Regions from separate parts of the Sphingobacterium sp. Lzh-3 genome, predicted to be linked through region 3. Evidence: riboswitches for the same ligand, from Rfam matches in the RefSeq annotation. Region 3 holds a riboswitch; each other region holds the start of a gene.
The links. A riboswitch is a leader RNA that binds a small molecule or an ion and turns the genes downstream of it on or off. The one in region 3 is predicted to bind thiamine pyrophosphate.

Region 1 (4,296 bases), 3.0 Mb from region 3:
CCGCCATATTAAATGAAAAACGTCTCTTGCTTCCTCAGGAAAAAAGAGACGTTTTTTTATTTAAATAAATTGTTTCTAAAATTTGAAATTCAAGCCCAATAGGAAATTTGTTGGTGCCTGAGGGAAATAGAAATTATAATATTTTCGGGTATCACCTTCCATCCAGCCAAAGGTGTAGCCATTGGCTTCGTACTTCTCGTTGAGTATGTTGTTGACCTGTAAAGTTGCACTGATGTTTTTGATACCTAAAGCTGTAAAGCTATAGTTTGCTAACAGATTGTTGACAAAATAAGAGGAAATGCTCCTCTCTTTCGCAGATGAATTATCTAGATATTGTCTTCCTACAAATTTGGATAGAAGAGAGAATGTAAGTGATGTTATCGGACTATAAGAAAAATTACTTGACAAAATCGTTCCCGGAGATAAAGCAATGTCTGTTTTTGAATAAAATATCCTTGTATTACCTATAACCTCTTCAAAATCTTTAATTTTATTTTGGCTGAAACTAGCTGTTGCTTTCCAGTTGAACTGTTTGCTGATGTTCCATGATCCATCGAATTCAAGCCCCATTCTATAGCTATCTTTGACATTTTGTCGAATTGGAGAGCCCGTATCACTGATTTCGCCTGTTGGGATCAATTGATCTTTGTAAAACATACCATATCCATTCAATCCGATGTTGAATTTTTCATTTGTAAAGCGATAGCCAAATTCGATGTCCTGCATTTTCTCTGGGCTAGGGTCTGGTAAGGCGCTATTTTTCTCTATAAAATCCTTGCGAACAGGTTCTTTTTGTGCAAAGGCATAAGAAGCGTATACATTTGAATGGTCATTTAGCAAATATGTTGCCCCAGCTTTAGGATTCAAGAAATTAAACTTAGGATGATAATTATAATTTTTTACCTTATCGTCATCACCATACATGTGGTAATCTACATTCCGATATTGAATATCGGCCATTAATATCCACTTGTCTAGTTTGTAATCGACCTTTAAGAAATTACTGAAATCATTTTTTTGTGATTTCCCGAAGTAATATTTGTCGTCGAGAAAACCGGTTGATGCATATTGTGCCCAAATCACCTGGCCATAATGTTTTCCTTTGTATTGATTATAAGCTCCACCCCAAGTAATTTCAAGCTGATCATTCGGTCTGTAATTTAGGGCATAGGTCATGCCATAAAAATAATTATCAAGCCATCTCCTACGGACGAGATCTGTTTTTTGTATGGTATCTTTACCAATGATGACGTTAGGCAGACCGTATTTACTTAGTTTATCTCCCGGTCTCATTTCTTCATAGTAACCATAACCTCTTGTATAGTGTAGGGCTGTATTGAGTGTCAATTTGTCGTTCAGGATATTGGTATAATGAAGTTGATGATGTTTCTGCGTATAATTATCTGTTTGATTCTGATACGTATATAGATTATAATTCCGGCCTGCGTTCATGAAACGATCCTTCTCTGCGCCCGAGATTTCGAGTGCATTATCTGCATAGTCATCCATGCGCGATCGATCGCCAGTAATCAATGGTTCAGGAACGCCATTCCAGGCTTGATATGTCTTTTCTTTTCCCCAGAATACAATCCCTTTTAAAATATGTTTTTTGCCATAATAGCCTCCGTCCACATAGAAAGACTGTAAGTCTGAACTACCTCTCTCGATATAACCGTCGCTGCTGATACGGGATAATCTAGCATTGAAGGCAAATTTGTCGTTGATTAGTCCGGTACCTACCTTGACTGTATTTTTCCAGGTATTGTAAGAGCCAAATGAATTGTTGAGTTCTGCGTAAGGGGTTTCGACTAACGTATTGGACTGAATATTTAATGAGGCTCCAAATGATCCGGCACCATTCGTCGAAGTCCCAATACCGCGCTGAACTTGGATGCTCTCGGTAGAAGAGGCAAAGTCGGGAAGGTTTACAAAAAATGAACCCATACTCTCCGCATCATTTAAAGGGATTCCATTTAATGTTACGTTGATTCGTTGATTATCCGATCCCCTGATTGTCATTCCGGTATAACCAATGCCTGCACCGGCATCGGAATTGACCTGCACGGATGGAGTCTGATTTAAAAGGAATGGGATATCCTGGCCGAGGTTGTTACGCGTTATTTCTTCTTTGGAGATGTTTTTAAAGGTTGTAGGAGCATTTCTTTTGGCACGGGTAGATTGAACAAGCACCTCTTCCATTTGAATAGTACTTGGTTCTAATGCTACCGTAAGCTCCAAATTGTCTTTAACATCCACATTTCGACTCCATGTCTTATAGCCAAGTGATGATACCTGGATCTGGTGCTTACCTGCATTGATACGATATAGTTTAATCAGTCCATTTTTGTCCGATTGGCCAGTGATGGGTGCCTGTCCATCTATGGACACCGAGACATTCTGTAAGGGATTTTGATTGCTCTTGTCTATAGTTCTAATTGTCAGATTTTGTTGCGCAATGGCAATTTGGCTTGAAATAGTAGCTAAGGAGCTACAAATCAAAAATTTGATCATGGTAATGTATTTTGTTTGAGTTAAACAAATCATAGCAAGGGGTTACTATGACCGCACTATTTAACTAACCTCTCCCTACGCCAGCATTATCTGGATCAGGTGCACAGAATTTAATCTGTTGGGTATAATCTCAGCCTTTATTTGTGTTCCTGACAAAACAAGGCACCCCTATTCGACGTTGCGAATATATAAATTTAAAATTGAAATGAAGTATAAAGAAGTAATTTATGACAAATGGAAAAGTGCGGATTTATGATATTATTTCCTTTTGGTTAAAAATTTATGGAAATTGTTGTTTTTGGTATATATTGTTCTTTTTAGGTACCTTGGCATGAATTTTTCTACTAGAGGTATGTATTTATACAGGTCAAAAAATTTTAGTTACTAAATTGATAGTGAGGAGATAAAATGTTAAAATATTTAAGCGCTAATTATATTCTACCGATTACTTCAATGCCGATAAAAGACGGTATTGTTTCGGTAGATGAGGAGGGAGTAATTCAAGGTATCTATGACCCAACTTCATTTACACCTGCAGATAAAGTTAAGGTTGAGAAATATGAAGGAGTGATAATTCCAGGTTTTATCAATTCACATTGCCACATTGAATTGTCGCATATGAAAGGTATTGTTCCTAAAGGGACAGGACTTCCAAGCTTTCTGAGTAAGGTGATGACTACGCGATCGGCATCGATGAAGAAAATCGACGATGCGATGGCTAAAGCCGATAGAGAGATGTACGAAAATGGTATTGTCGCAGTCGGAGATCACGCCAACACTGATAATTCATCAAAATTAAAGGAAGATTCTCAGATCCTGTATCACACGTTTGTGGAGGTGCTTGGAATTGAACCTGATGAAGCGGACTTTAAATTAAAGGAGGCTAAATCATTGACCCAGGAGTTTAGGAATGGCCATGTATCGATTACGCCACATGCCCCATACTCGTGTTCGAAGGTACTTTTCAAAAAGTTCAAGAAGATGGTTTCGGAAACAAATATTATCAGTATTCACAATCAAGAAAGTGAAGAGGAGAATAAACTGTTCCGTTATAAAATGGGTGAGTTCTTGGACTTTTATAAAAGTATAGGGAAAAATGCTGATGCGATTAAGGCGCAGGCAAGAAATTCGATTCAGTCTTATCTTCCTTATTTGCCTTATCCAAATAAATTATTGTTGGTTCATAACACCTATACCTCTCTTAAAGATTTGGATTTTGTAGAACGTATGGACCGTGATGTGATGTGGTGTCTCTGTCCAAAGGCCAACCTTTATATTGAGGGAACATTACCAAAGGTTCAGAATTTTATGAATGCCGGACAGCGTTTAGTCATCGGAACAGACAGTTTAGCTTCAAACGATACATTGTCCATTTTGGAGGAGCTAAAAGTGTTGCATGCGCACTTTGAGGATCTCGACTTCTTGCAGACCATTCAATGGGCCACAATCAATGGTGCTATCGCGTTGAACATTGAGGATGAATTTGGGTCACTCGAAGTGGGTAAAAAACCTGGGATTGTGTTGTTGGAAGGGATGGAACACATGCGCCTCAATGAAGATGTTAAGGTAAAACGTTTAGCGTAGTATTTAATTCCCCAAACTTCTGTACTTTTGCTCTTATTGAACCGTTCATGACTTTAATAACAACACTATAGTCATGGTAAATTCCATCTGACCGATGGAAGAAAAAATAAGTTACAGATGAAACATTTGAATATTTCAATAAGAGGTAAAGTACAGGGAGTCTTTTTTAGATTGACAGCCAAGGCGGTTGCAGATCAAGTG
Region 2 (4,296 bases), 1.4 Mb from region 3:
TTTGTCAAGATAGATTCCACAAAATCTCGACTTTGCACCCCTATCTGTTCATAAATCGCTGCATTATCATTGCCATCATGAAGATTTACCCAAGAAAGAGCGGCCAAATTCATTACTGCCTCCCTCCGATTAACATAATCTTGCTGAAAGTCATCGAGTACCCTAAACGCTTCTTTACTTTCAGTCTTCTCCCATTTGGATTGATTGCTTTTTAACACAAATAGTTTTTCGATTAAATCCAGAAAGCGCTTATACATTCCCGTAAAGTTGGCCAATAAGGTTAATTCCGCAAAAGGCATAAAGGGATATTGATACAACAGCTCGCTACGTGTACTTTTTGCCGCATCAATCTCAAAAGACTGCCTACCATCAACGAGTATGTCTTCCAGCGAAAAGGAATGCGAAGCCGTAGCCTCCAATCCAAATGTATCCCAGTCGTAATGCACCAGTACATGGTCACGATCCACAAAAAATGATTTTATCAGTGGTTCACCTTTTTCGTCCAAAACGGGTTTTCCTGCCTCCTGAATTGCAGCATTTAAGGTAAAATGGGTTAAATGAGGAGCTCCGGTAGCATATTTCCAAAAACCGCGGAGCCGATAATGTTCCCCTTCACGTGTAGCTGTACCTGATGCCTGCCCACTGCCGCCAAAACAAACCCGATCCGTTTTGAAAATCTGATCTCCTAAAACCGGATCAATAAAACCGACAAAGAGATTTGCTCCCGAGCATAACGTTACTGTCCAGGCTAATCCCCCATCCCAATAAGCCAGGTCAGCCAATAAATTGAACCCTTCAGGTAGACTTAATCCCAATCCACCCAATGCAGGTGGAACCCAGATCTTAAACCACTTTTTGCGATAAATGAGCTCGAGTTGTTCATCCGACAATGTTTTCTGCTTTATTCCTTTAACCTGATTATCCTTCAGTGCGGCGATATCCTCGCTACAGAGTTGCATATCTTTCTTCACTTATTATTCTCCTCCAATTAAAATATCCGCTAAATGCCATTACAAATAAAAACAAAGTCAAACCCGAATAAAGAAATAACCCTTTATGGATCAATAAAGGAATTGCCATCAGATTACTAATATTCAACAATATCCAATTTTCTATCTTCCGTTTTGCCAATAACCACATCCCTGCCCAAGCGGTACAGGAAACTGCAGAGTCCCAAAGCGGTACATCCGAATCCGTTAAATGTACCAATCCGAAATAAAACAACAGAAAAGCGAGAGCGCAGATTCCCCCTACTATCCACCATTCTTTCGGCTCACAATGCGTTATGGGAGCAGCAACATCACTACTATATTTCCAATAGATCCAGCCATAGATGCTCATGACCAAATAATAGAGATGTAGCAATATTTCTGCATATAGTTTCGCATGGAAGAGTACGTATACTGAAATTAAGATACCAATAATCCCAAAAATGTAATTGATCGATTTATTTTGACGGGAAAACCAAACCTGTAAAATACCAAAGGATACCCCTAACCATTCCGCGATGGTGGCCTGTTGGATCTGTTTTATAAAAGCTTCGAAAATTGTTTCAGAAGTCATCGCCTTGTTTATTATTTCGTGTAATTCATAATAAACCTATGGGAGAAAAACGGACGTTTTTATTGAAATTAAATCCCTACGCCAGCATTACCTGGATCAGGTATATAAAAGCGATTGTATAAGGAGTTACAATCGCTTTTATTGGGTATAATCTCAGCCGAGAATGACCATGGTCATTCCAAGCACCCCATAAGTATATTTTCTGTCGAATTGATTATTCTATATCAATCAATTTCAACGCTTTGTGCGTCCGCGTACGCGTTTCTTTACATAGTTGCGCATCATCGTTCAATGATTTCCCATGTGAAGGAATCATTTCACGTAGTTTTTTACGGTATTCATCTGACTTCGCACGTTCAGGGAAACATTTCTTCAACAGGCTGATCATGATAGCAACTGACGTCGAAGCACCAGGAGAAGCTCCTAATAGCGCAGCAATAGAACCATCTGCACTAGAAACAACCTCTGTACCAAATTCCAAAATTCCACCTTTCTTTTCATCTTTCTTGATGACCTGAACACGTTGTCCTGCTTTCTCGATAACCCAATCCTCCAATTTAGCTGTAGGCATAAATTGTTTTAAAGACTCTAGTTTATCTTTTGGTGACTTCATGACTTCAGTAATAAGATACTTCGTCAAAGGTAAGTTGTCAAGTCCGGCGGATAACATCGGGCGGATATTGGACAATTTGATGGAAGCAGGTAGATCGAAGTAAGACCCCTGTTTTAAGAATTTAGTCGAGAAACCTGCATATGGTCCAAACAATAACGCTTGTTTGCCATCAATATAACGTGTATCTAAGTGCGGTACAGACATTGGAGGAGCACCAACAGAAGCTTTTCCATACACTTTCGCATGATGTGTATTTATGATCTCTTCATTTACACAACGTAGCCATTGGCCCCCTACAGGAAATCCGCCATAGCCTTTCGCTTCTGGTATTCCAGATTTTTCCAACAACAACAACGAGTGGCCACCGGCCCCAATAAATACAAACTTTGCTTTGATTTCTCTCTTTGTTCCTGTCTTTAAATCTTTGACCTCCACTTCCCAACGGCCATCGTCTTCACGTTCGATGTCGATTACTTCATGGTTTAAGGAGATCGAAATATTTTCTTTATTTTCAAGGTTAGCGATCAAATCACGTGTCAACGACCCAAAATTAACATCGGTACCCAGATCCATTTTTGTCGCAGCAATTTTTTCATCGGCCTCGCGTCCTTCCATCATCAATGGAATCCACGATTTCAACAATGCCGTATCTTCGGTATACTCCATCCCTTTGAACAAGTTTTGGGTCGTCAATGTTTCCCATCTTGTCTTTAGGAATTTAGCATCTTTTTCACCAAAAACCGCACTCATGTGTGGAATACTACGGATAAAATTTTCAGGTTGGGCAATAATGCCTTTATCAACGAGGTAGGACCAAAATTGCTTAGACACTTCAAATTGCTCAGCAATTTTAACTGCTTTATCAATCTTTACAGAACCATCTTTCTGTTCGGGGGTATAATTTAACTCGCATAAGGCAGAGTGACCCGTGCCAGCATTATTCCAAGCGTCAGAACTTTCAGCAGCCACAACATCCAAACGCTCAAGAATTTCAATATTAACGTCTGGGCTTAATTCATTGATTAGAGTACCCAAAGTAGCACTCATAATACCGGCGCCGATCAGAACAACGTCAACTTCTTTATTTGATTTTTTGCTCATGTTTTTGTGATTGATGCAAATTTAATATAGTTTTTGGTAAACGTCCAAGTCTTTTGTCAAAAAACTGTACTTTTTAGAACCACTTATTCAAAAATACCATTGATTTATTAAAATAATCCTAAGTGAGTGATCGCTTACCGTAAAATTCTAAAATTGTTTCCGGAAAACACTCCCCCACTCCAAGATAAACACAAGGTCAGCACACAATGTTTTCCTATTTTAAACCGTTATTTATCGAAAGATTTTGTGTTATAATATAGTTTTAACATTTTTGCAGAACATCGAAAGGCAATAGTGTATACAATAGCTAAAAAACAAGATCATTTATTCGCTGATACGATGGTATCGAAAAAACACAAGCACTGTGGCATAACCAAGATAAACCAAATGGAAACGAGTTCATGTTTCGTATTGAATTCCAGTAACAGACAGGCTGTGAGAGAAAGACAGGGCGTTGAAAATGGACATAAATGCCTAAGTGTGAATAATTGAAGAACAAATAACTTATACAGATGAAAATACTTGAAGGAAAAATTGCTTTAGTAACAGGAGCATCAAAAGGAATCGGAAGGAAAATTGCAGAAGTGTTTGCACAACATGGTGCTAACGTCGCTTTTACATATCTTTCTTCTGTCGAAAAAGGACAGGCGCTGGAACAGGAGCTTCAGGCTTTCGGTACCAAAGTGATTGGTTATCGCTCTGACGCTTCAAAATTCGAAGAAGCAGAACAATTAATCAACGCGATCGTTGCCGATTTTGGAGGATTAGATATCGTTGTAAATAATGCCGGTATCACAAAAGACGGCTTGTTAATGCGCATGACCGAGGAGAATTGGGATGATGTATTAAATGTCAACTTAAAATCCGTCTTTAACGTTACAAAAGCCGCTTCGAAAATTATGATGAAAAACCGTAAAGGTTCATTTATCAATATGTCTTCAGTTGTGGGCGTTCAAGGAAATGCTGGTCAGGCAAATTATGCGGCATCAAAAGCCGGTATTATCGGGTTCACAAAATCT
Region 3 (4,296 bases):
TACGATCATTTTATCCTTTAACTTCCATTCGGAAACAATTTTACCGTAGGGTGAATCGTAAGAAATAGAAGATTCTTTCAGTTCTTGGGGGAAGATAGGTTTTAAGAGCACATGTTTAAATCCAGGTTGTTTAGGATCTGGCAGAATCCCGCCGATAGATTTAAAAAACCAACCACCGATTTCGCCAAACATCATGTGGTTGTCTGAAATATCTCGTGTTGCTTTTAAATCCCAGTTCTCCAACAATGTGGTCGCTCCATTTACAATCCACCATCCCCAAGACGGGTAGGTATCTTGTACCGCGACTTTATAGGCTGTCGTTGCATAACCGTTCTCTTTCAACGCATTCAATAATGCTTTGGCACCCAATACGCCTACATCCAAATGAAAGTTAGTCTCTTCCACTTTCTTATTCAGGTTGGCTGCAACACGAGCTTTCATCTCGTCTGGTACAACACCCCAATAAAGTGGTACACTCAGTTCGGTCTGCGTTCCATTGCTATAAACACCCTTGGAAGCATCTAAAAATTTAGCGTTGATGGCCGTCTTAATTTTTCTGCTCAGCAGTTCATATTTTTGTTGATCTGCTGTGTAACCAAACAATTTGGCAGCAGCAGCCAAGATGCTCGCATCTACATAAAAATAAACAGATGAGGTCAACTCCAGATTGGACTGTGACTTCACCGGTACCCAGTCTCCACGCCCAAACGTTGTCAACCCAGATGGGCTGATTCCGTCTACATAATCGACATAGCGTTTGATATTTAGGTAGCATACTTCTAATGCATGTGGATCTCCATAAAACTGATAGATCTGCCACGGAATGATGGCAATGGTGCTTGTCCAATCCAAACCATTTGCGGTACCATAGCCCCATCCCCCAGTTGGAATAATATCGGGTAAGACACCATTCTCCTGTTGTTCATCACGATGATCCGCCATCCATTTTTCATAAACTGTTATCCCATCAAAATTGTATAAAGCTGTTTCAATCGCAAGGTGCCCATCCCCTGTCCAGCCGTTCTTTTCCCGTTGCGGACAGTCTGTAGGATAGCCCATCAAATTGGACAAGTAGGCATTGTTAGTCGCTTTCCATAGTTTGTTAACCAAGGCTGATGATGTCTTGAGCTGTCCAATAACAGGCACATCACTATGCATAAAATAGGCGGTCAAAGCCGAACTATCCAATGCAATGGCGGCACTGCTGCTAACTTCGACATAACGAAACCCTTTGTAACCGAACTTGGCCATAAACTCATCATCGCGGCCACTTAAGGTCAATATATCGGTCTGAAAGGGCTCCTTTTCCTTATCGCCCCGATAATATACATCAATATTGGACTGATCAAGATGCCCATCGGCCTGCAATCGCTCACCATGCTTGATACGCAGAATAGTACCCGCAGCTCCTTTCACTTTAACTTTTGTAATCCCCGCCATATTCTGGCCCATATCGAACACATAGGTACGTTGGTCTATCTTTGTCACTGATTTTGGCTTATAGGACTTCACGAGCCGAATCGGAACCAGCTGTTGGGACACGATATGTGCTGATGGCGCATTTCTATACTGAACAACCTGCCAAGCCGAATCATCGTATTTTGGTTTATCCCAGTTGGGTATTTCCAGTCTTGCATCGTAATGCTCACCAGTGTAAATATTATTATAGGTGATTGGCCCCGAAGCAGTCTTCCACTGCTTATCCGAAACAATGGTTTCCGTCGTTCCATCTGTATAAACGATTTTCAGTTCTAAACAGAAGGTTGGCCGGGCCCGCCATGGTGCTTTATCAAAGTTCCAAACAGCCAATGGTTGGTGATTATACCAGCCGTTCCCCAAAACAACGCCAATGGCGTTCTCTCCTTTTTGAAGCTGTTGGGTTACGTCCGTCACGACGTACAACGTACGTCGGTCAAATCGGGTGTACATGGGATCCAGACGATGGTCGCCAACGCGCTGGCCATTAATGGAAAGTTCATATAATCCTGCTGCGGCAATATACGCGCGGGCAGATTTTATCTGCTTATTTGCCTTAAATTCGGTTCTAAAATAAGGCGTTTCCCGCGCATGAATATCCTTATTGTCGCTGATCCACTTTCCTTTCCAAAGGTTTTGTCCCATCATGCCCGTTTCAAAAGACGCTACTGCCGAACGTGTTGATACACCATCCTTATCCCATACTTTAACCGTCCAGAAGTACTTGGTCTGTGGCTTTAACTGTGCGCCGTTATAGGGCACTAACATAGCCGAGCTGAACTGTTTGCCACTATCCCAGTTATCTTTGGTCTCTCGCAGCAGTGCCAGCGAATCTTGCCCTAAAAAGATCTGATAAGCCTGTTGTACCGCACCTTTACGTTGATCATCAAGTCGCCAGCTAAGTCTTGGGTGGATTGCATCGATACCCAATGGATTGACCAAATGTTCGCATGTCAGCTGCACGGCGCTGCAGTTGTTTTTAGGTTGGGCATAAGTGTTGCTAGCGATACACAACAGTGCTGTCAATAAAATCTTACGCATTGAAAGATACTATTCTTGGTGGTTATTAAATTGTTTTAGCTGATTCAAAAAACTAATATATCAATTATTTCCCACATATTGACCTGCACTGTCCTGTGCAATAAACCCAAGTCTGCAAAATAAAATTCTTGCAACTTTCATAAAAATAACCTTATCTTAGTCGCAACTTTAGGGGTGTCTGCTCGTGCAGGCTGAGATTTTACCCTTAGAACCTGATCCGGATCATACTGGCGTAGGGAAAAGTGAGCTGTCTACAAGGTGCATTGCTGTGCCTTTGTGTAGCCATTCCTAAAGTTTTACCAAAAAAATTAAGGAATGGAACTTACAATAAACCATCAGATTCGATTTTTCGACCCCACACTTACTTCATTGGAAGGCTTGTTGCTTTTGGAATTATCCGGCCAAACTCAGGGCGTGGCTGTAGCTATTAACAACAAAGTCATACCCAAAAAGGACTGGGCTACGACACCACTAAAACCGCACGATCAGATTATTTTAATCACCGCGTCCCAGGGCGGATAGCTATTCCCCAAAAATCAATCGAACCGAGTAATTCACCCCAATAAGAAAAAAATGACAGCTGAAAAAATTACGCAATCGCCCTTTCCAAATGCAAAGAAAATTTTTGTATCCGGAAAACTATTTCCTATTCAAGTCGCTATGCGTCAAATCTCCTTGAGTCCAACCAAATTAACGAATGGAGAAGTAGAAATTAATCCCCCGGTAACAGTCTATGATACTTCTGGACCATATACCGATGACACCGTCCATATCGATATCCGAAAAGGCCTCCCGCGCCTTCGCGAACAGTGGATATTAGATCGTCAGGATGTCATACAGCTGCCTGGCACCAGCTCTGAATATGGACAAAAACGCCTTTCTGATCCAACGTTGGATGAACTCCGATTCGCGTATAGCCATAAACCGAAAGTAGCCTCTCCCGGTAGTAATGTTACTCAATTACATTATGCAAAGCAAGGCATCATTACCCCAGAAATGGAGTACGTTGCTATCCGTGAAAACCAACGTATCGAGCAGCTCACGACCAGTACCCCCGGAATGGATCATCAGCATAAAGGACAGAATTTTGGTGCCAGAACACATGATAAAGCAATTACACCAAAATTTGTCCGTGAGGAAATCGCTGCCGGAAGAGCAATCATCCCCAATAATATCAATCACCCTGAAAGTGAACCCATGATTATCGGGCGCAACTTTCTTGTTAAAATTAATGCCAATATTGGCAATAGTGCTGTAAGCTCAAGTATAGAGGAAGAAGTTGAGAAAGCAGTATGGGCCTGTCGTTGGGGAGCCGATACCATCATGGACCTATCCACTGGCAAAAATATTCACGAAACCCGCGAATGGATTATCCGTAACTCGCCCGTTCCAATCGGTACAGTACCGATCTATCAGGCGCTCGAAAAAGTGAAGGGGGTGGCCGAGGACCTTACCTGGGAAATATTCAAAGATACCTTGATTGAACAGGCCGAACAGGGTGTTTCTTACTTTACCATACACGCTGGTGTACTGCTTCGTTATATCCATCTCACCGCGTCTCGAGTAACGGGAATTGTCTCCAGAGGAGGGTCTATCATGGCCAAATGGTGTCTTTTCCACCACAAAGAGAACTTTCTCTATACCCATTTTGAGGAGATCTGTGAGATTATGAAGCGATATGATGTTGCTTTTTCACTTGGCGATGGTCTCCGTCCAGGAGCCATTGCAGATGCAAACGATGCTGCTCAATTTGCGGAGCTAGAAACACTGGGCGAGCTC

Region 1: it holds a riboswitch for thiamine pyrophosphate, as region 3 does, so the genes downstream of both, ACLCDV_RS02120 (TonB-dependent receptor) here and thiS (sulfur carrier protein ThiS) in region 3, are expected to answer to the same signal.
Region 2: it holds a riboswitch for thiamine pyrophosphate, as region 3 does, so the genes downstream of both, pnuC (nicotinamide riboside transporter PnuC) here and thiS (sulfur carrier protein ThiS) in region 3, are expected to answer to the same signal.

The regions. Positions count from the first base shown of each region.
Region 1 covers NZ_CP177226.1:542,128-546,423, forward strand. Annotated here, with positions in the region: gene ACLCDV_RS02120 (TonB-dependent receptor) at 76-2,511, opposite strand; TPP riboswitch at 2,566-2,691, opposite strand; gene ACLCDV_RS02125 (amidohydrolase family protein) at 2,920-4,095, shown strand; gene ACLCDV_RS02130 (acylphosphatase) at 4,213-4,296, shown strand, end outside.
Region 2 covers NZ_CP177226.1:2,326,838-2,331,133, reverse strand. Annotated here, with positions in the region: gene ACLCDV_RS09510 (acyl-CoA dehydrogenase) at 1-959, opposite strand, end outside; gene pnuC (nicotinamide riboside transporter PnuC) at 946-1,563, opposite strand; TPP riboswitch at 1,619-1,763, opposite strand; gene ACLCDV_RS09500 (malate:quinone oxidoreductase) at 1,778-3,277, opposite strand; gene fabG (3-oxoacyl-[acyl-carrier-protein] reductase) at 3,790-4,296, shown strand, end outside.
Region 3 covers NZ_CP177226.1:3,727,176-3,731,471, forward strand. Annotated here, with positions in the region: gene ACLCDV_RS15765 (family 78 glycoside hydrolase catalytic domain) at 1-2,517, opposite strand, end outside; TPP riboswitch at 2,678-2,773, shown strand; gene thiS (sulfur carrier protein ThiS) at 2,833-3,039, shown strand; gene thiC (phosphomethylpyrimidine synthase ThiC) at 3,091-4,296, shown strand, end outside.